Regions from separate parts of the Paenibacillus sp. PastF-3 genome, predicted to be linked through region 3. Evidence: riboswitches for the same ligand, from Rfam matches in the RefSeq annotation. Region 3 holds a riboswitch; each other region holds the start of a gene.
The links. A riboswitch is a leader RNA that binds a small molecule or an ion and turns the genes downstream of it on or off. The one in region 3 is predicted to bind cyclic di-GMP.
Positions count from the first base shown of each region.

Region 1 (5,149 bases), on a different contig from region 3:
TTAATCTAAGGATGTTACCTGAGGTTATTCATCATTTGAGTAGAAGCAATACGATACATAAGGTAGAAGAAAATGTGATTACGATTAAAGAGGCTGGGGCGCGGGATTTTCTGGATTTCTGTAATGATCATATGGCGTCGAAGCAGATTGAATTCCGTATAGATGACCAAACATGGAGACCTCTATCCGAGATGCCCACTGTACTTGATATGGAGTGGATTGATGAGGTTATCACTAAGGGGTTAGTGATTTGTCACTTCCAGCCAATCGTGAATGCAAAGGAAGAGATTTTTGCATATGAGGTCTTATCCAGATTTAAAAAAGAAGATGGAGCCCTTATCTATCCTAATGAGATCTTTACGGCGGCACGCAATCGTGGCCGTTTATATGCTTTAGACCGGTTATGTAGAATGACTGCTGTAAAATGTGCTGCACCCTTAAATAAAAAAACGTTTATTAACTTTATCCCAACGTCGATCTACGCTCCAGAGTTCTGCCTAAGATCAACAGTTGAATTGGCCAATCAATTAGGCGTAGATCCCTCTCTTTTTGTCTTTGAAGTTGTTGAGACGGAGAAAGTGGATGACCTTGCTCATTTGAAAGCTATTTTGACATATTACAAGGATCGGGGATTTGAATACGCTCTAGATGATGTTGGCGAAGGCTTCAGCACAATCGAGATGTTATTGGCACTTAAACCCCATTACATGAAGCTGGATATGAAATATGTTCAGGGTGTGTCTAGTGATCCGAGCAAACAGAAAGTAGCAGAACAGTTTTTAGAAAAGGCATTAGAAATCCAATCCGTTCCCTTAGCAGAAGGAGTGGAATTTAGAGAGGACTTTGAATGGCTTAAGCAGAGTGGTTATCAGTTGTTTCAGGGATATTTATTTGGAAAACCTGACCCTATTCCCAAACAGTGATCCTAATGAGTAGATCTCCGTCTAGAGGATGAGATGAATTCAGGTCAGAGTCTGATTACAGGTGAGCCCCGGGGCTGTACAATTTAGGTAATTGAGAAGGGGGTCGGATGAATATGGAATGGCATAAATACATCACACGTTGGGCAGATTCCAGGGGCTGGGAAGGGCGAGAGATTGATTATCAGTGGCCTTCTCCCTCATTTCCAGTGGTAAGTATTCGCAGCAATTTAGGTCGCTACTCTGGTCAGGGTTATGGCAGCAGACCTCGTGTGAAGACAGCTGTTGGATTAATTGCTATTGGAGATATAGCTGTAGGCTTGATTTCCATAGGTGCGATAAGCGTAGGGGTTCTATCCGTGGGTGCAATATCACTAGGAATGTGGTTAGCACTTGGAGCGATAGCACTTAGCTGGCTTGGCTTCGCAGCTGGGGCGATTGCTATTGCAGGAGTGGCTGTAGGAGCGATCGCGATAGCCGAAAAAGCGTTGGGTGCTGTCGCCATAGGGGATACGGCATTTGGAGCGGTAGCCATAGGACGGATTGCTGGGGGAGCCGTAGCTATTGGACAATGGGCATATGGTCTAATCGCGGTTGGCGAGCATGGCTTTGGGTTAATTCCGATCACAGGTGATGTGTGGAATTGGTTTCGGCGACTATTTGGAGGTTGAACGCTCCTCCAGTCCTAAAGTATCACTCTTCGTCTGGGACAGTTGATAAATAATATCGATCAGTTAGAGGAAATTGATTGCAATTACCTATGTCGATCAAATATCAATTTCATACCAAATAATCATGCAATAAGATGCATAGTTATGTTAACCTTTGTAATGTAATCGAAACTTCATAGGCAAACCTATGGAAATGTAGGGACGCAAAGCTATAGGGACTAAGGTTATCACGACTATTGTCAGCCAGCTGCCAAAGAGTGTATAACGCTTTTTGTTTTTAAGGTTTAATAAAAATTAAGTCTTAATTTTTATGCAACTTTAGCTGCAATCAAGCTACTCTTTCGGGGTAGTTTTTTTTGTGCTCATTTTTAGGCATTGAAGAGATTCATATTACATCTGGGGGGTAGAAAAGATGAAAAAAATGATTGCAATCGCTACATCGGCAGCCATGTTAGCTAGCTTTTCGAGTGAGGCAGGTTATGCTTTAGCAAGTGATGTAAGCAAGGTAACTGTAGTGAACACTGTAGTACAAAGCAAGGCTGACCTAATAAGCAATGCGTCAGTTATTCCGTTTGATCTGTACGGCAAGGCTATCCTAGGCGCTTATAATGATGTTTTTAGAATGAATCCTGCGAATATTAAATCCATTACCAATAACGGTGGTAACTACTCAGGTTCACCTATAGCAAAGGCTATTGATGGCGATATGAGTACGCATTGGGAAACGGGCAAACCGAATAGTTCAACGTTTACGAATGAGGTTGTCTTTGTATTCAATGAGTCCACTGAATTAAATAGAATCGTATATGCTGCAAGACAATCCAGCGCAAAGGGTAAGGGGTTTGCCCAGGAATTTGATATTTATGGCTCAACAACGGATGCAGGCGATTATACGCTAGTATCCTCTGGAGAATATAAAGGCTCAGCAGGTGACGTAGTAGAGGTGCAGTTTGACAGGGCAACCTTTAAGAGACTTAAATTTGTCTTCAAAAAAGCTAACCAAGATTGGGCGAGTGCGGCTGAGTTTTCTTTTTACAAAGAAGATGCCGTATCCGCTAAAATGAAAAATTTATTCACAGATGACAGCTTGAGTCAAGTTAGCGCAGCATTTAATACGATGGAGAAATTAACGGCTTTAGAACAAGAAGTGCAGACACATCCACTGTACGCGCAGTTTCAAGCAGATATAGAGAATGCAAAAGTACTTCTGGAGAATCATCAAATAGAGGCAACAGCGGCTAAGGTTTCGAAGCTAAAAGGCTATGGTACAGCATATGAAAATGCCTATAGCGAAGCTTATAGAATGCCCAACTCAAACGTATCAAAAGTAACGGTGAACGGCGGAAGCTACCCAGGTACGAAACCGGAATACATGCTCGATGACCAACCGAATACACACTGGGAAACCAATAAAAACAATGACGACAGCTTCACGAATGAAGTTGTGTTTGAGTTAGCACAAGCGAAAGTATTAGATAGAGTGGCTTTCCTGGCTAGAGATAACCGCAAAGGCTTCCCAGAGGCTTTTCAAATTTATGCATCAGAAACAAGTAAGGGAGAGACCTTCCAGCTCGTATCTAGCGGAACCGCGAATAGTACGAATGACTTTCTGGAGTTTAAATTTGAACCTACGAAGTTTAAAAGATTGAAATTCAAGTTCACAAAAGCCAATATCAACAGACCCTTTGCAGCCGAATTTAGATTTTATACAGAGGATAAAGTAAGTGAAGCTGTAAATGGTATTTTCACAGATGGCACGATGAGTGCGGTTGTTCCTGCTTATAATAGCGTCGAAGCAATCAACGAATTAGAAGAAGCGGCAAAAGTACATCCGCTCTATCCAATCCTGAAGGATTCTTTGGATTTAGCTAAGAAGCTAGTGAATGGTGAAATTCAAACCGAAGGCACCATCATTGAGGCGGAACAACGTGGAGATATGAAAAAGCATGCGCAAGAAAACCTGAGAATTGGTTTCGGTACGAACAACCAGCCTACAGGTCTCGTTGCAATGCCTGGAGATACGATCAACGTTTATGTGGACGCAGCTTCGAGCGATAAATTGCCTTCTTTAGTCTTTTCTCAACAAGAGGCGGCTTGGAACGTTTGGGCTAGCAGTGTGAAATTGCGTCCAGGTAAAAACACAATAACCGTTCCTGAATTTGCGACGAATAGTTATTATGCACATGAAGTGACTAAGGGCGGTACAGTGTATATCGTCAATCCATATACAGCGGAGGAACAAGGTAAAGCACCTATGATCCGGTTCGAGGGGCTTACCAAGATCCCTATGATGACCAAGATTACAGATCCTGAACAATTCAAAGCCTTCTTAACCACCTATAAACAAAAAATAGATGAAGATAAGGCAGCGCATCCGAATGTTCAAGATCGCGAGCTCATTGATGTGGTGGAAATGGTCAGCGATCATGTTATTTTCACAGGCACTGCGACAGAAGCTTATAACATGTTTATTACGCAAGAAAATGATCCGCTGGGTACCGTAACCGGCTATGATACTTGGATGAAGACGATCTTTGACTTCTATGGCTTGGATGGCAGTAGTGTGATTCATGATGCCAAGCTAATTCGTGAGAATATCCGATTGATGCAGCCTTATGGTGCGATGTATGCAGCGGGGGACCATACAGGGATACAACTTGGAACCGTGGGGACAATGTTAGGTGATTTTAACAAAGTCTATCCAGGCTGGGGATTGAATCATGAAATAGGGCATCGCTTGGCGATGGGCGAACGAGAATATGGTGAAGTAACCAATAATATGGTGTCTATGCTGATGTCAGTCTATGCGGACTCGATGGATACTCGTATTCCTTTTGAAAGTGATATATATAAATATGTAATCGAAGAAAATAAAGTGGTTATGAATCAGCAGGGCTTATTTGCACAGCTTGGTGCCTATTGGCAGTTAGAATTGGCGCATCCGGGTTACTGGACAGAACTGACCAAGCTGTACCGCGAGCGGAAGGTCTCCCTTCCGAACGGCGACAATTCCAAGCAGCAGTATTTGGTGGAGTTCTCCTCTGAAGTGCTGGGGTTAGACTTAAGTAGCTATTTTGCCAGACATGGCTTCACTGTGAATCCTGAAACAAAAGAGAAGTTAGCTAAATATCCAGCACCGAAAAAGCTCTGGTATTTAAACAATTCAGTGGTTCATTATGAAGGAACAGGAATAGCAGATAAGAATGTTGCGATAAAGGTTAATATCACGCCTAACACTACTGCTAAATCGAACACACTAAGCTTCAGTATGGATACGGATCTTAAGAAAGATTTCTTAGGTTATGAGGTGTATAGAGACGATAAGTTAGTAGGGTTTACAGGGACTGACCAGTTCGTGGATACGAATGTAGATAACAGCATCAATTATACGTACAAGATCGTTGGTTATGATAAGAAGCTGAACCCACTGAAGCCGGTACAGGTTAAAGCCTTCAAGCCAGCGTTATCTGTTGAAGATCAAATCACGTTAAAGCTTAATCAAGCTTTTGATCCGATGAACTATGTAAAAGCGACTAACTATCTAGGAAACGATATTAC
Region 1 covers NZ_JARXWM010000012.1:160,860-166,008, forward strand. The annotation lists gene M2444_RS22395 (EAL domain-containing protein) at 1-923, shown strand, start outside; gene M2444_RS22400 (hypothetical protein) at 1,037-1,591, shown strand; cyclic di-GMP riboswitch class I at 1,760-1,846, shown strand; gene M2444_RS22405 (NPCBM/NEW2 domain-containing protein) at 2,004-5,149, shown strand, end outside.
Region 1: linked by a shared signal. The riboswitch ahead of M2444_RS22405 (NPCBM/NEW2 domain-containing protein) and the one ahead of M2444_RS13400 (choice-of-anchor A family protein) in region 3 are both predicted to bind cyclic di-GMP.

Region 2 (5,149 bases), 120 kb from region 3:
AACGAATGTTGTAGCTGAGTATACCGGGGTTACCGTACCTTACGTAGGTTACGCTATGAATTTCGCAGTTTCCAAAGCTGGAAGTGTCGTGCTCATGATCGTACCAGGCTTGATGCTCCTGCTCTATGCCCTGTACTCATCATGGAAGGCTGTAGCTGCACTCGAAAAGAAAAATGCTGCTATACTGCCCACCTCTCCACCCCCAACTGAAATACAGTAATCCGTTGATTGTCCGCTTCCGCTTACGAACCGGAAGTTACAATATATAAATTTTATAAAAAAACCACAAAAACCGAGGAGGAATTTTAATTATGGGTATCAAAAAAACATTGGGTCTTGGCGTAGCATCTGCAGCACTGGGTTTATCATTGATTGGTGGAGGAACCTTCGCTTACTTTAGTGACACTGCACAAAACACTTCTACATTCGCTGCAGGTACACTCGATTTGAACTCCGACCCTTCTGTTATCGTAAATATCGCAAACCTGAAGCCAGGTGATACTGTATTTAAAACCTTCAAATTAAAAAATGACGGTTCCCTCGATATCGGATCTGTTCTTCTTAAGACAAGCTACTCCGTTAATGATGTGGGCGGTAACAACAACGGTGTTGATTTAGGTAAATCCATTAAAGTTAAATTCTTAACAAATCTTGATAAGAGTAATATATTTCAAGCCGATAAAGTAGTTTATGAAACAACACTAGCCGATTTGAAGGCTTTGTCCCCTGATATCGTAGAAAGAAAGTTTTTACTCAGTGAAGCTGCTGGAATTAAAGCCGGTACTAATGATACATTCGCAGTCCAATTTGAATTTGTTGATGATGGCCAAGATCAAAACTATTTCCAAAAGGATTCATTAACACTAACTTGGGATTTCTTTGCTAAACAAGGCAAAGGAACTGACTACTAATCTAATAAGTCTTCCATTCGAAGAGCAGCAGATTCTTATTCCGGAAAGCGGATAAGTAGATGCTGCTCTTCTCTTTACAATAAACTTTGTCGAATTTATCGATATTTGCTATACTAATAACAAAAAATACGGAGGGGCGTCAGCATAGTGGCACAAAATATGGGCCAACGTATCCAGCATCTCCGCCTAGAAAAGGGATTCTCCCTATCTGAGCTTGCGGACAGAGCGGATGTTGCTAAATCGTATCTTAGCAATGTGGAGAGAAACATCCAATCCAATCCTTCCATCCAGTTTATCGAAAAGATCGCCGATGCGCTTCAGGTATCCATCCATGCTTTGCTCTATGGAGAGCCTAATGATGCTGAGGAATCGCCTTTAGATTCGGAATGGTTCCGATTGGTGCAGGAAGCTATGGCCTCAGGCATAAGCAAACGCGAATTCAAGGAGTTTCTGGACTACCAGAAATGGCGCCTGGATCAGAAGGACTAATCCTTCATCTGATCTAATAAGATCCTCTTCTACTCATACTATCAAACATAAACGCCTTCGCCCTCCTAACATGGATGGCGAAGGCGTTTTATATTCTAACCATGTATCGTGTACAACTTATAGAAAAAGGGCACAGCGATTTATCGCCATGCCCTTTTTCGGTATATAACGCTCTAATGTATTACTGCACGGCTTGCACAGTCTTCTCCTGAAAGAATCGACGAATTTCATCTGCCTTTATGCCAGCCTTCTTAGCTGCTAATAATAAATGTACCCACTCTACGTCTACATCAATAACCTGCTGTTCTCTGTTGCTTCCCTGGTTGGACTTGTCCAAAAAATCTCCTCCTAAGATTTTACGTCCCCAGGCAATCCGGCTGTCATAGTATTTCTACCTTAGACCCGCGACTTTGTGCCCCTGTCTTTCGGCAGGTTTACCTTTTACTGGACCCTTTACACGAAAGGATCTACTTCAAAAAGGATGAAAAACGCTAACTGCAATAACATTATACTATACTAAAGTGGAAAAGTGTGTCGATTTCTGATTAGTTTTTCCATTAAAAAACAAAAAATAGAAGCTCTTTTCTGTGATATCTTGTCCTATTAACACGATACTCGTCCTATTCATAAAATTAATTAAGCCAATATAATGATGCTTCCTTCCCTATTAGTTAAAAATAAGGATATTAGAATCATTTTAGTGGGCCTTAGGAATGGGTAATGAGAAGAAACAGCGTTCTTTTCATTAGAACAAGCTAACCCATACCATTTTGCGAACGTATTGGACGAAAGAATGAATTGATTACACGTGTGGAAAGTAGCACAATAAGATGAGAAATGAAACCGCAATCATCACAGCTCCAGTAAGCGTTGACACAAAATGTCACGTATGGAGTTCATCCGTTAAGGAGGATGTATTCATGGCAGCCAAAGAGCCCTATAACGAATCCATTTGGAGTAAGTATTACGGACCCAATTTAGGCTACATTCAAGAAAGATATGAACAGTTTGTGAAAGATCCATCCACCGTAGAGAATAATTATCGCGAGCTTTTTACAAATTCGGGTCCCCCACCCCTAACACCGGACACCGAACCGGCTCCACAGCCTCGCATTTCGGGTGACACCGAATGGCTTAGAAAGGCAGTAAGAGCTTCCAAGCTAATCGCTAATATTCGTATATATGGCCATATGGCCGCTGATATTGATCCGCTTGAGCGTGATCACAATCCCATGGCTAAATATCTCGAACTCGAAACCTATGAGCTGACTCGTGAGGATCTGATCGCACTACCTGCCACGCTCATTTGGGAGAATGCCCCGAATGATGTGCATACCGGATGGGATGCAGTTCAGCGTATGCGTCAGGCTTACACCAAGACGATCGCCTATGAATTCGGGCATGTGCATGAAGAAGAAGAACTGAAATGGTTGAACAGACAGGCAGAATCCACAAGCTCACCAGCGCCTTTAAATAATACAGAACGTAAAGAGCTGCTAAACCGCCTGATCCAAGTCGAGCAATTCGAAACCTTCCTCCACAAAACCTTTGTGGGTCAGAAGCGTTTCAGCTTGGAAGGCAATGACGCTCTCGTACCGATGCTCGATGAAATCGTACGCGCTGCTGCGCATGACGGTGCAGAGCATATTCTGATGGGCATGGCGCATCGTGGTCGCCTCAACGTTCTTGCACATATTTTGGGCAAACCTTATGATATTATATTTTCAGAGTTTCATCATTCTCCAAACAAGGAGCTTTTCCCTTCCGAAGGCTCTACAGGCATTAACTATGGCTGGACGGGTGATGTGAAATACCATCTCGGTGCAGACCGCGCTGTTCGCGAAGGAGAAACCGTACGCACAAGAATAACACTAGCGAATAACCCAAGTCACTTGGAATTCGTCAATCCTGTCGTGGAAGGCTTCACTCGTGCTGCTCAAGAAGATCGGAGCACAGCCGGATTGCCGAAGATTGATACCAGTAAAGCTATAGCGGTGCTAATGCATGGCGACGCTGCTTTTCCAGGTGAAGGAATTGTTGCAGAAACACTTAATATTGGCAAACTTCAAGGTTATCAGAATGGCGGGACGATCCATATCATTGTTAATAACCGGATCGGCTTTACGACAGAAAGTGAAGACTCCCGTTCAACGCATTATGCGAGTGACATCGCAAAAGGATATGAAATTCCAATTATCCATGTCAACGCTGATGATCCCGATGCCTGTATATCAGCTGTTCGTTTAGCTAGCGCATATCGCAATCAATTCAAAAAGGATTTCGTTATTGATCTCATCGGTTATCGTCGTCATGGACATAACGAAATGGATGATCCTGAGACTACACAACCTATCGTGTACGGCAAGGTGCGTAATCATCCAACCGTTTACAAGGTGTATGCGGAGAGGCTACAGCGTGAGAAAATCCTTACAGCTGAAGATGTACAAAAGATGCACATTGAAACAGAAGGCGTATTGCAACGTGCATACGATAGTATGAAGGAAGGCAATCACAAGAAAAAAGAACCAAAAGCCTTCGTTCCTCTTCAAACAGAGCGCTCAGCGGCAGGGACAACAGCCGTACCGATCTCCAGTCTGCAAGAGATTAATCGTGAGCTACTGACCGTACCTGATGGATTCCAAGTCTATCCGAAACTGGAACGTATTCTGCAGCGTCGCAAGGATGCATTGAATGAGGGTGAAAAGGTCGACTGGGCACTCGCTGAGTCTCTCGCCTTCGCTACCATCCTGAAGGATGGAACGCCAATTCGACTTAGCGGTCAGGATGCACAGCGCGGTACCTTTGCACACCGCCATCTAGTACTGCACGACAGCAAAACTGGAGAATTATTCTCTCCGCTTCATCAGCTAAGTAATTCCCGTGCTTCCTTTGGTGTATATAACAGTCCGCTATCTGAAGCTTCTGTGCTAGGTTTTGAGTATGGATATAATGTGTTCGCACCAGAAACTTTCGTCATCTGGGAAGCACAATATGGCGACTTCGCCAATGCAGGTCAGGTTATATTTGATCAGTTCATTGCCGCCGGACGTGCGAAATGGACGCAGCGCAGCAACCTCGTCGTCATGTTACCGCATGGTTACGAGGGACAGGGACCCGAGCATTCCAGTGGTAGATTAGAACGCTTCCTGCAGTTATCCGCGGAAGAGAACTGGACCGTTGCCAACTTGACCACCGCTTCTCAATATTTCCATGTCTTGCGGCGCCAAGCTGCTTTATGTGGACAGGAAGACGCTAAACCACTGGTGATTATGACGCCGAAGAGTCTCATTCGTAATTCGCGCAGCACATCTGCCGGTACTGAGCTCGCCTCCGGACAATTCCAGCCTGTGTTAGCAGAGCCCCTGCTAGGCCAGAAACCAGGTGAGGTCAAACGTCTAGTAGTCTGCAGCGGTAAAGTAGCTATCGACATCCAAACAGAGCTAGAGGCTGCTTCAGACAAAGATTGGTCATGGCTACATGTACTACGCTTGGAGCAACTCTACCCGTTCCCAGAAGTTGAACTGAGTGCTCACTTAAGCTCCTTCACATCCCTTCAGGAAATTGTCTGGGTGCAAGAAGAGCCGAAGAATATGGGCGGATGGAGTTATACCGAACCTCGGTTACGCGCCATCGCACCGAACAACACTAGCGTAAGATATATCGGACGTCCTGAACGTTCCAGTCCTGCGAGTGGTTATGCAGATGTTCATAGCTTTGAACAGCGTAGAATTGTTTCAGAGGCCCTAAAA
Region 2 covers NZ_JARXWM010000005.1:266,692-271,840, reverse strand. The annotation lists gene sipW (signal peptidase I SipW) at 1-220, shown strand, start outside; gene M2444_RS12895 (TasA family protein) at 312-911, shown strand; gene M2444_RS12890 (helix-turn-helix domain-containing protein) at 1,071-1,400, shown strand; gene M2444_RS12885 (anti-repressor SinI family protein) at 1,582-1,737, opposite strand; cyclic di-GMP riboswitch class I at 1,765-1,849, opposite strand; gene M2444_RS12880 (2-oxoglutarate dehydrogenase E1 component) at 2,321-5,149, shown strand, end outside.
Region 2: linked by a shared signal. The riboswitch ahead of M2444_RS12885 (anti-repressor SinI family protein) and the one ahead of M2444_RS13400 (choice-of-anchor A family protein) in region 3 are both predicted to bind cyclic di-GMP.

Region 3 (5,149 bases):
GGAAGTGAAAAAGACTTCAGTGAAGATGGTAAACTCGGCTACGGGCTGGACTGTATTTTATCTCCCTTTGACACGACTTTTATTTACTGCAACGCTGATTATCGTTCCTTCTATGCCATTTATGGTACGGAATCTGAGACGGTAGGAAGTACGGATTATTTTAAAAAATTGGACATCAGTTCGCAAGGCTATGTTGAATTTATCGATAATATGTAATTAGAATTGAAACAAAAAGCAGCATTTTCATTAATGGAAATGCTGCTTTTGTCATAAGTCGTGGCTAAATCGTAAACGGTACTGTTATCTCTTGCGCGGCTGGAACGGAATTTTTCTCTCCCCAAGTGCACATCATATCCAGCACCGGAATAAGCGATCGGCCCTTCTCAGTCAAGGAATACTCAACTTTAGGGGGAATCTGGGGGAATTCCTCGCGCCTGACGAGACAGTCCGCTTCCAGTTCTTTCAACATAATACTTAACGTCTTAAAAGGTATTGTACCGATACCCCGTTGCAGTTCATTGAATCGCACGATCTTGTTTTCAGAGAGATAGTAGAGAATAGTCATTTTATATTTACCACTAATGATAGACAAGGTGTAGCCGAAGCTAGTGTCCTTCTGGTGAATGCCAGGTGGTATACAGATTTCATCACTCATGGGCTATTACCCTCCTTCAGAAAATATAACGAAAAGGCAAACGCCTATTGCTTCTCCGTACTCAGGTCTCGACTTTATTATGTTTTACAACCGGCTATCAAGTCATCCTGCGAGCAACGAACCCACTATATCATTTTAAAACAATTAGTTCAAAGCACTCGTGGCTAACTATCCATCGGTCGGTTTTTCTGTCGGCGAAGCGGGCTACTTTGGTTGGAAATCAAAAGTGTCGAGCGGATAGTCTAAGCGACGAATTGATGTTTTTAATGTAATTTTCATGTGAGCATCATCTTATTTTCAGGTTCAAGGTTTATATTGAAGACACCAAACACCCCCCAGTGTTTTGTGGTATAAATCTCTCAGGTCTTGCCAACTCCCATGGTAAGGCCTATTTTTTTGTTCGCTAATGGAAATGGGGGGGGAGGGGGACAGCCTCTACACGGCTTTACTTAATCTGATACTGCTCTTCATAGCTCTTGAAAGATGAAATATCCAGACCGAGATATCTGCGCATATGAATTGCAGCTTGGGCAGCGACAATGTCGTTTAATAGCAGCATTCGTTCATGGTATCCACGACATATAAATTTGGCTTCGATCCCTGCATTAAGTCTGTTCTGCTCATAAACCTTGATTCCCCGTTTTCTCATCTCTGAACGAACATCTCTTAAATCTGTTGTAGCAACTGCTGCGGCTGTTTCAAGAACCTCCAGATAGGGGGCGGGAGTTCGTAAATGTGCAGATAGAATGGCGGAGTCCCGTTCGAAAGCTGATAAAATCATCGGAAGCAATAAATAAGATTTCACCAGCATATTGTCCCTGCTTTCAGCTCTATGCATGAATCTCATCACCCCTAATGGGAACGTATATTCGTATTCTACCCCGATATTCCAAAAATAATCAATGGTATTTCTAAACAGCTAGTCCAATGTGATTAAATTCACAACTAAATTAGAAAGAATAAAATATATTAAAATTGTAATAATAAAAATTAATGCTTCAGACTTATATAAAGGGAGAATTAGGATGAAAGAGGAAGGAAGTCTCGCCCGTGGAATGGTATTTGGTTTGATTCTAAGTATTCCATTATGGATATCGATATTAGGTTGGATAAAGTTACTTTAAAATTGAAGGAAAACCTTTGTGTGAAGCGCCTTTTGGCGCTTTTTTTGTGCTTGCTTACGCGTGTAAATATCAAAAGGAATTGATTGACAATTGTGGGGATGGAGCGCTAAACTATTGTTAGTTCCAAAGTATTAAAAGTCATAGACCATTATTTAATAGGATGCTTAAGCTACTAGTTCTAATTTGCAAAGGCTATACATATATAATCATGATAATAGCAAACCGCCTGAAAGGGTGGGACGCAAAGTTCAGGAGTCTAAAGTGTCTAAAAGACACTATGACCGTCCGACTGCCATGAGAAGGGAATTCTACTTCTTTTTTGGCGGTCTTTTTGTTGTTAGGTTCTTTAGAGTTCTGGTAATTATTCTGTTTAATTATAAATCATAGTTTTAGGAGGTGCGCATTTTGAAAAGAAGAATGAAACCGTTGCTCTCATTAGTAATAGCGGGGATTTTGATGGTGGGTAGTGGGCTTTCTGGAGGTGGTTATTTGGTCAGTGCGGCAGGGCCTGTGCTTCCGTATATTCCTACACCTGTGTTAGGCATTGCAGGAAATTTTAATACTTTTATCCTTGGTGACTTCAATCAATCTAATGATCAGGTTCACGGGCGCCTGGCGGCCAAAGGTAATATTACTTTGCAGAATTACGGCGTATCCAAGGATAATCCAGGTGGAGATGTCCTTATTGCTGGCAATGACATCACTTTTACTAATGGGACTGTTCATGGAGCATCCGTTCATGGTGGTGTTTTTATCAGAAACGGTGTAGATCTTAAAGAACCAGCGAGAAAAGGGACACCTATTGATTTTGATTATGAAGAGCAATATCTTATTGGACGTTCTAATGAATTCTCTTCACTTGCTACAGTCGGAACTTTCAAAAAGGAATATGGGAAAATAACAATTGATGCTCCGGAATCATTTAACGTTCTTAATTTAAGTGCTGCTGATTTCGTTGGTGCTAATGGCTTACAGTTTAATATTGCAAATAACGCCACAGTTATCGTTAACGTTAGCGGAAGTTCAGTTGAAATTCCAAGCTTTCAAATTTGGGGAGGCAGCCCTAACAAGGTATTATTTAATTTTTATGAAGCTAGCACTGTAAACATTGGAAGTTTAACAATAGAAGGAACTATTCTAGCTCCGCTTGCAAAAGTAACTTATAATTCCGGAGAACTGCATGGGACATTGATTGCGAAAGGATTTGCTGGTGGTGTGCAGATGCATTGGTATCCATATGAAGGGGTAGAGTCGCCTCCTACGCCGACGCCAACAGTGACGCCGACACCAACAGTGACACCAACGCCGACCGTTGCACCGACACCAACGCCGACCGTGACACCGACACCAACGCCGACCGTAGCACCAACACCAACACCGACCGTAGCACCAACGCCGACCGTGGCACCGACACCAACGCCGACCGTGGCCCCAACGCCAACGCCGACCGTGGCACCGACGCCAACGCCTTGCATGACGCCGACACCGACACCAAAGCCAACACCGACGCCAAAGCCAACACCGACGCCAAAGCCAACACCGACACCAAAGCCAACACACACACCAAAGCCAACACCGACGCCAAAGCCAACGCCGACACCAAAGCCAACACCGACACCAAAGCCAACACACACACCAAAACCAACGCACACACCAACACCGAGCGTGACACCATCGCCAACGCCGAGCGTGACGCCGTCACCAACGCCGGAAGTAACACCAACACCGAGCGTGACACCGTCACCAACGCCGGAAGTAACGCCAACGCCGAGCGTGACACCGTCACCAACGCCGGAAGTAACGCCAACGCCGAGCGTGACGCCGTCACCAACGCCCGAAGTAACGCCAACGCCGAGCGTGACGCCGTCACCAACGCCGGAAGTAACGCCAACGCCGAGCGTGACGCCGTCACCAACGCCGGAAGTAACGCCAACGACAACGCCAACGCCAGAGGCAACAGCAACACCAACGCCGACGCCAACGCCAGAGGCAACAGCAACGCCAACACCGACACCGTCGCCAGAGGCAACAGCAACGCCGACTCCGTCGCCGGAAGCAACGCCAACACCGACGCCGTCGTCAGAGGTAACGCCAACACCGACATCGTCGTCGGAAGTGACGCCAACACCGACATCGTCGCCAGAGGCAACACCAACACCGACATCGTCGTCGGAAGTGACACCAACGCCAACGCCGGAGCCTCCGGTGTTCCCAACACCAACACCATCATTTGTAATTGGCACTATTGTTGTTAATGATGACCCTGTGCCGCTGGGTCCTGTAGCTTCTTCGACTCCAGCACCAGTACCCACACCAACCCCGTCGAGCAATACAGAAGTCCTTGTTGACGACGATGAAATCCCACTAGGACCGGTGGCAACGGAAACGCCGTCACCAGAGGATATTGCAGTAGTGGATGATACAATTCCGCTAGGTAATCCACCTGTGGATGAACTGCCAAAAACGGGAGAATCAAGTCCAGTTCCTTATTATGCAGCAGGTCTAGGTTTTGCTCTTATCGGATTGCTAATGAGAAATAGATTCTCGAACAAGAAATAATAAACGGTGATTATAGCGTGAACGCAAGCTAAGCCGTGAAGAATAGAAGAGCCGCTTTCGGGACATATTCCGATGGCGGCTCTATTTTGTCATGATTGTTATATTTTGGCGCATTCTAAGTAGATGTTATACTGATTTACAACGAACATAAGGAAAGGACGGGGAAGACGAATTGGTATGGTTCTTCATTAGTGCTGTCATCGTCATTGGAGCTCTGATCTATGCTGGCTTTTTCTTTTATGGCATTGCTATTAAACGAGCACCGAAGGAATTCCTGAGTACTAATCGTGACTTGAAGGTTGATCCCCCGGTTGCCGGGGCTTCTTGGGGCGAGGGGAAGGATTGGATCTCCAGTCAGAGCTTTGAGAATGTGGAGATTACATCTGAGGACGGGCTACAACTAAGAGGGTATTTGCTCCTTTCGGATCGTGCTGAAGGTCGTACGGTGATTCTAGCCCACGGTTATTCTGGAAAAGGGAAGGATATGGGGGCGTACGCCAAAATCTATTACGAGAGACTGGGCTTTAATATCCTGATTCCCGATGCCAGGGGACATGGGGAAAGCGCTGGAAATTATATTGGCTTTGGATGGCATGAGCGCAAGGATTATTTACACTGGATTAAATATATAATAGAAAAGACTGGGCTCAGTGCTCAAGTTGTGCTTCATGGGGTTTCTATGGGCGGTGCTACAGTGCTCATGACCTCAGGTGAAAATCTCCCACCGCAGGTCAAAGCTATTGTCTCGGACTGCGCTTACAGCTCAGTTAAAGCACAATTAGCTTACCAACTAAGGCGTATGTATCACTTG
Region 3 covers NZ_JARXWM010000005.1:385,559-390,707, forward strand. The annotation lists partial or broken gene M2444_RS13385 (NAD(P)H-dependent oxidoreductase) at 1-216, shown strand, start outside; gene M2444_RS13390 (winged helix-turn-helix transcriptional regulator) at 281-655, opposite strand; gene M2444_RS13395 (YhjD family protein) at 1,101-1,493, opposite strand; cyclic di-GMP riboswitch class I at 1,986-2,076, shown strand; gene M2444_RS13400 (choice-of-anchor A family protein) at 2,185-4,338, shown strand; gene M2444_RS13405 (alpha/beta hydrolase) at 4,511-5,149, shown strand, end outside.

Region 4 (5,149 bases), on a different contig from region 3:
TGGCCGTGAAGGAGGCTGGATGCTTACTGAAGGGTACCGAACCTCCCTAACGGGAATGAAGCCACAAGAGATTGGTTCACTGCTTCTGTCCACTGACGCATCTATATTGAAGGATCTGGGGATACAAGACGATTTCTCTTCCGCTGTTCTCAAACTAGAAGCTGCATCCTCACACCGAACTAGTAACCCAGCACATCACCTAAGCGAGCGTATTCATATTGATGGTGCTAGTTGGCATCCTTCAGATGAGACTTATCCGTTCCTTTCTGTACTGCAGGGAGCACTTTGGGAGGACCGTAAAGTTAAAATCACTTATCTCCGGAGTAATGAGACTACAGTCCGTTTCATTGATCCTCTTGGATTGGTTGCAAAACGCGGTGTATGGTATGTCGTAGCCAAAAGCGAGGATGAACTAAGAACCTTTCGTGTGTCCAGATTAGTTAACGTTGAGGAGACTCATGAGGGGTTTAAAAGACCTGATGACTTTGATTTAAAACAGTACTGGGAAGAGTCCACCATGGCCTTTAAAGCAGCACTGCCAAAGTATCAAGTAAAGCTAAGGGTTAGAACATCTGTCTTAAAAGAATTACAGCGAGAAAGATTCGTCTCTGTCCAATTGATAGAGCCAACCAGCAATGCAGAGTGGGTGAACGTAGATGCCGAATTTAATACGATCGAGTCTGCCTGCCGGATAATCCTTTCTTTTAGTCCCTCAGTTATTGTACTTTCACCACAAGAACTTTTAGAGATGGTAAAGTCTGCTATCACAAAAATTTCCGCTATTTATGAGGATTTTTGACACGAAATCTAAAGAACTGCTCCTAAAAGAAGATTTATGTCAGTTCTTACTATAGACCAATCACCTTTAAATCCCATATAATAACACCAATACATAATATTAATAAGGAGGACATTATACCAATGAACTGGATGCATAAACTTCCGTTAAAACAAAGAATTGTTGCCGGATGTTATCTCATTGCCGCACTATTTGCCATTCCTGTTTTAGTTACTTTTATGATCTTAGGCAACATTATTTTGGGTATTGTTCTAATCGTTGTTCTTGCTGCTTTAACTTTACCCGTGGCCCGCTTTATCGAGAGAACGCTTACATCTTCTTTTGATGACATCGCGAATGTATCTCATAGTATTTCTAAAGGGGATTTTACTAGTAGAGCTGACGAGAACGGGTCTATGGGGGACGTAAGTCGTTCCTTTAATACTATGATTGACAAGCTCAAGAAGATTTTAACAGAAGCATCGCAGATCACGCGCCAGGTTATGGATGCAAGCCGTGGAATCGAAGATAAGAATCAGAACTTGAAAATTGTCATGGCACAGGTAGCCTCTTCGTCAAATGAGCTAGCTCTTGGGGCAAATGAAATATCTACGGATATCGCTGAAATGACAGAATCTATTAAAGATATTGAGAATAAAGTCTCCAATTATACGAACTCAACGAAAGAAATGAACAGACGTTCAATACATACATTAGAACTAGTTGAACAAGGGCGCCAATCCGTAGATACTCAAGCTGAAGGCATGCGCAAAAACATCCAGGCTACTCAAAAAGTAGCGGATACTATCGAGGCCTTGTCTCATAATGCTCGCGGAATAACGATGATCACAAAGACCATCACTGAGATCGCTGAACAGACTAACCTGTTATCGCTGAATGCCTCCATCGAAGCAGCACGTGCCGGAGAACATGGTCGAGGATTTGCAGTAGTCGCACAGGAGGTCCGTAAGCTTGCCGAAGAATCAACGGCTTCAACAAAGGAAGTCTTTGGTTTAGTTCGGAGCATTGAAACTGATATTAAACAAGCGATTGACAATATCGCTATCAACGAAGAAGTCGTACAGGTACAGAATGAGATGATCACTCAATCTGCTCATATCTTTGCTCAAATTGTACAAAGTGTGCAGTATATTACCGAGCAGATCTCTTCCTTCTCTTCTGAAAGTGATCTTATGCTGGAAAGTGCCTTGAAAATCTCAGGTGCAATAGAAAATATATCTGCAATCACTCAGGAAACTGCTGCTGGCACCGAAGAAGTATCGGCTGCAATGAATGAACAAATTAATGCCCTGCAGTCCGTCGCAGAAGAAACTGAGAAAATGACTCAAGCCGTATTTAATCTACAGAAAACGATCCATATCTTCAAGTTTTAAACAACTTGCATAACGAATAAACCAAGCCATAAACCGTCCTCTAAGTTTGTCTTAGGGGACGGTTTATTTTCTATTATTTCATAGGTTTGACAAGACTTTCGTCAAAATTCGAGTTAATTTGCGATAATATATTGACAAAGGATGATCCCAAGGAATATATTGTAAAGGAAAATTCTTCTTATAAATTTTAAATTAATATAGGCAAAATCTTCGAAAGAGGATGACGCAAAACCATGGATCTACAGCCTCATTTTTACTCTGAGGCCATGATTGCCAGGTTGCTAAGGACCCGGGACGGCTGAACTATTGTTCAGTCTTTACGGCGATTTACGCCACCAACCTGTGCCCTTTTTCGGAGCACAGGTTTTCTATTTTTGAGTTTATTGATCAATCAGATCACTTCGAAAGATCAATAACATAATAAATATTAATCAACTTGTGAGGTGTATCTTTTGAAGACAGTCGCAGATTATATGGCGGAAGCACTACGTAACCTCGGAGTGACCCATTCTTTTGGGATCATTGGTAAATCGATTTGTCCCGTAGTTCTTAAGATGGTAGACTATGGTATTGAATTTATTCCAGGGAGACATGAATCCAGCTCCGGATTCGCAGCAGCTGGATACGCGCTGAAAACTGGTAATCTAGGCGTAGCATTTGGTACTTCTGGTCCAGGCGGAACTAACCTACTTACAGCAGCAGCACATGCGAAAGCCAACAACTTGCCAGTGCTGTTTATTACGGGCCACCAATCTATTAAAGAGCTTGGAATCCCCCAATGTCAGGACTCTTCCTCTTACTTAGCTGATTTAGCGGAGATGTTCAGACCTGCCACCTTGTTCAGTAAACTTATTGAACGCGGTGATCACTTTAGTACTATTTTTAATCATGCGATTTCAATTGCTCTTAACCAACGTGGGCCTGTTCATCTTTGTGTGCCGTTTGATGTACAGACAGAAGGATTGGAAGAGTGCAATATTGTAATTCCCGAACGCGAATCTCTAGTAAGTCTAGCGAATATCGACAGAGTAGTTGATGCTATCAATGCCTCAAAGAATCCTTTGATTATTGCGGGTAAAGGGGTCAATCGATCTGGGGCGCATAGCCAGCTTATTCAGCTCGCTGAAACTTTTAATATACCAGTAGTAACATCACCTGGTGGTAAAGGGGCTATGGTTTGGGATCACCCACTCTATCATGGTCCTATTGGTGTTGGAGGTTGCACCCACGGGGATGACCTGTTGAATAAAAGTGATCTATTTATAGTTCTAGGATCACGATTAAGTGATATGACCGTCTGTAACCTAAAACGGGAGAATCACCCGACAACATTAATTCAATTTGATATTGATCCGACCTTTGTTGGAAAAATCTTGTTCTCCAAAACGATACCAGTCACTGGTGATCTACGTGATAACCTAGTGTGCTACCTAAATCATATTGATCCTAATCATATTACTAAACGTGAAGCTATCCCTTATGTAGATTATTCAGAAGAGCTTCCCAGTCTGAAGAATCTTTCCCTTGCGTCTATTATGAGCACGATGAGTGATCTGATTCCTGACAATAATACAGTATTTGTTGATGACGGCAGTCATGGATTCAATGCTGCTAAATGGTACAAGGTTAAGAAACCAGGCAGTTTTGTATTTGATGCTTATTTTGCTTGCATGGGTAATTCTATCGGTATGGCTATTGGTGCAAAGGTTGCAGCTCCTGAAGAAACTGTCTTCTGTATTACAGGTGATGGCTGTTTTATGATGCTAGGTACAGAAATAAACACCGCCGTCTGCAAAGATATCCCTGTCATCTTTATCGTAGTAAATAATAAGCAACTCGATATGGCGCTTAAAGGGATGGAAAAAACTACTGGCCGTATTGATGGAACGATATACGAAGTCCCAATGGACGTTGTGAAATTTGCCGAGTCTCTAGGAGCGACAGGCTATAAGTGTGAGACTGCGGAACAATTCTCGACTGCAATTAAGGACGCCGTTGCTCTTAACCGTGTTGCAGTTATTGAATTATTAACAGACCGTGATGAAGTCCCTCCGACTGCACACCGTACTTTGAACCTAAATTAGGAGGCTCACTATGAAAGATAATGTTAACAGTGGTCTGAACCACTTCACGAATCTCTCAGGAGACTATGGCGCTAAAGCACTAGCTCCGATTAAGGAACATTTCCCTGACTTGGCAGAATTCATCATGGGTAATGCGTATGGAGATATTTTTCAACGCAATACCATTGAAGCTGACTGGAAGGAAGTCTCTGTTATTTCTGCTCTAATTGCAATGGGCCAGTTCGATCAATTAGGAGTTCATTATGTTATGGCTCTTCGTGTAGGAGTTACTGTAGAACAGCTCAAAGGCATTCTACTACACTTAGTACCCGCTATAGGGGCACCTAGAATCATCACAGCCTTTAATATTCTTCTTGAAACCATAGAAGAGATCCAATAAATAATAATTCGACATAAATATACACATTTCGTCTTTATTATTGTGATTTAAGAAGATAGATTACTATAGGAAAGATCGAACGTGGAGATAAAGTTCTGTCCTGGACAGTGGGCGCTGGATGGAAAAATGTAACATTTGTTATTGAATATCAAGCGTTACAACATAAAAAGCGGCAGGCCAAGGATTAACCTTAGCTTGCCGCTTTTTATGTTGATCTGGTCTTTAGGACTCGCCAGCAAAGGATAACCCCTTTTCAGTTAGCGCACGCCGTATTTCATCAAGCCCTTTTGGTCCCATCCCATGGAGTGCCCGAAGTACAGGCTTTGAAAGTCCACTCGGTAGATCAGATTCTGTTCCGTTAACCATGGACATATACATCTCCCTGATTACTGATATCTTTCATGTTTTTCCCAACCCATGGTACGCGCTACAGCGTCTTTCCAGGCGTTGTAACGTCGTTCACGCTCATCTATACCCATTTCAGGTGAAAAAAACCTCTCAGCTTTGTTAAAGC
Region 4 covers NZ_JARXWM010000002.1:668,290-673,438, forward strand. The annotation lists gene M2444_RS07085 (helix-turn-helix transcriptional regulator) at 1-799, shown strand, start outside; gene M2444_RS07090 (methyl-accepting chemotaxis protein) at 922-2,172, shown strand; cyclic di-GMP riboswitch class I at 2,363-2,458, shown strand; gene M2444_RS07095 (thiamine pyrophosphate-binding protein) at 2,616-4,256, shown strand; gene M2444_RS07100 (carboxymuconolactone decarboxylase family protein) at 4,267-4,635, shown strand; gene M2444_RS07105 (helix-hairpin-helix domain-containing protein) at 4,858-5,007, opposite strand; gene glpK (glycerol kinase GlpK) at 5,022-5,149, opposite strand, start outside.
Region 4: linked by a shared signal. The riboswitch ahead of M2444_RS07095 (thiamine pyrophosphate-binding protein) and the one ahead of M2444_RS13400 (choice-of-anchor A family protein) in region 3 are both predicted to bind cyclic di-GMP.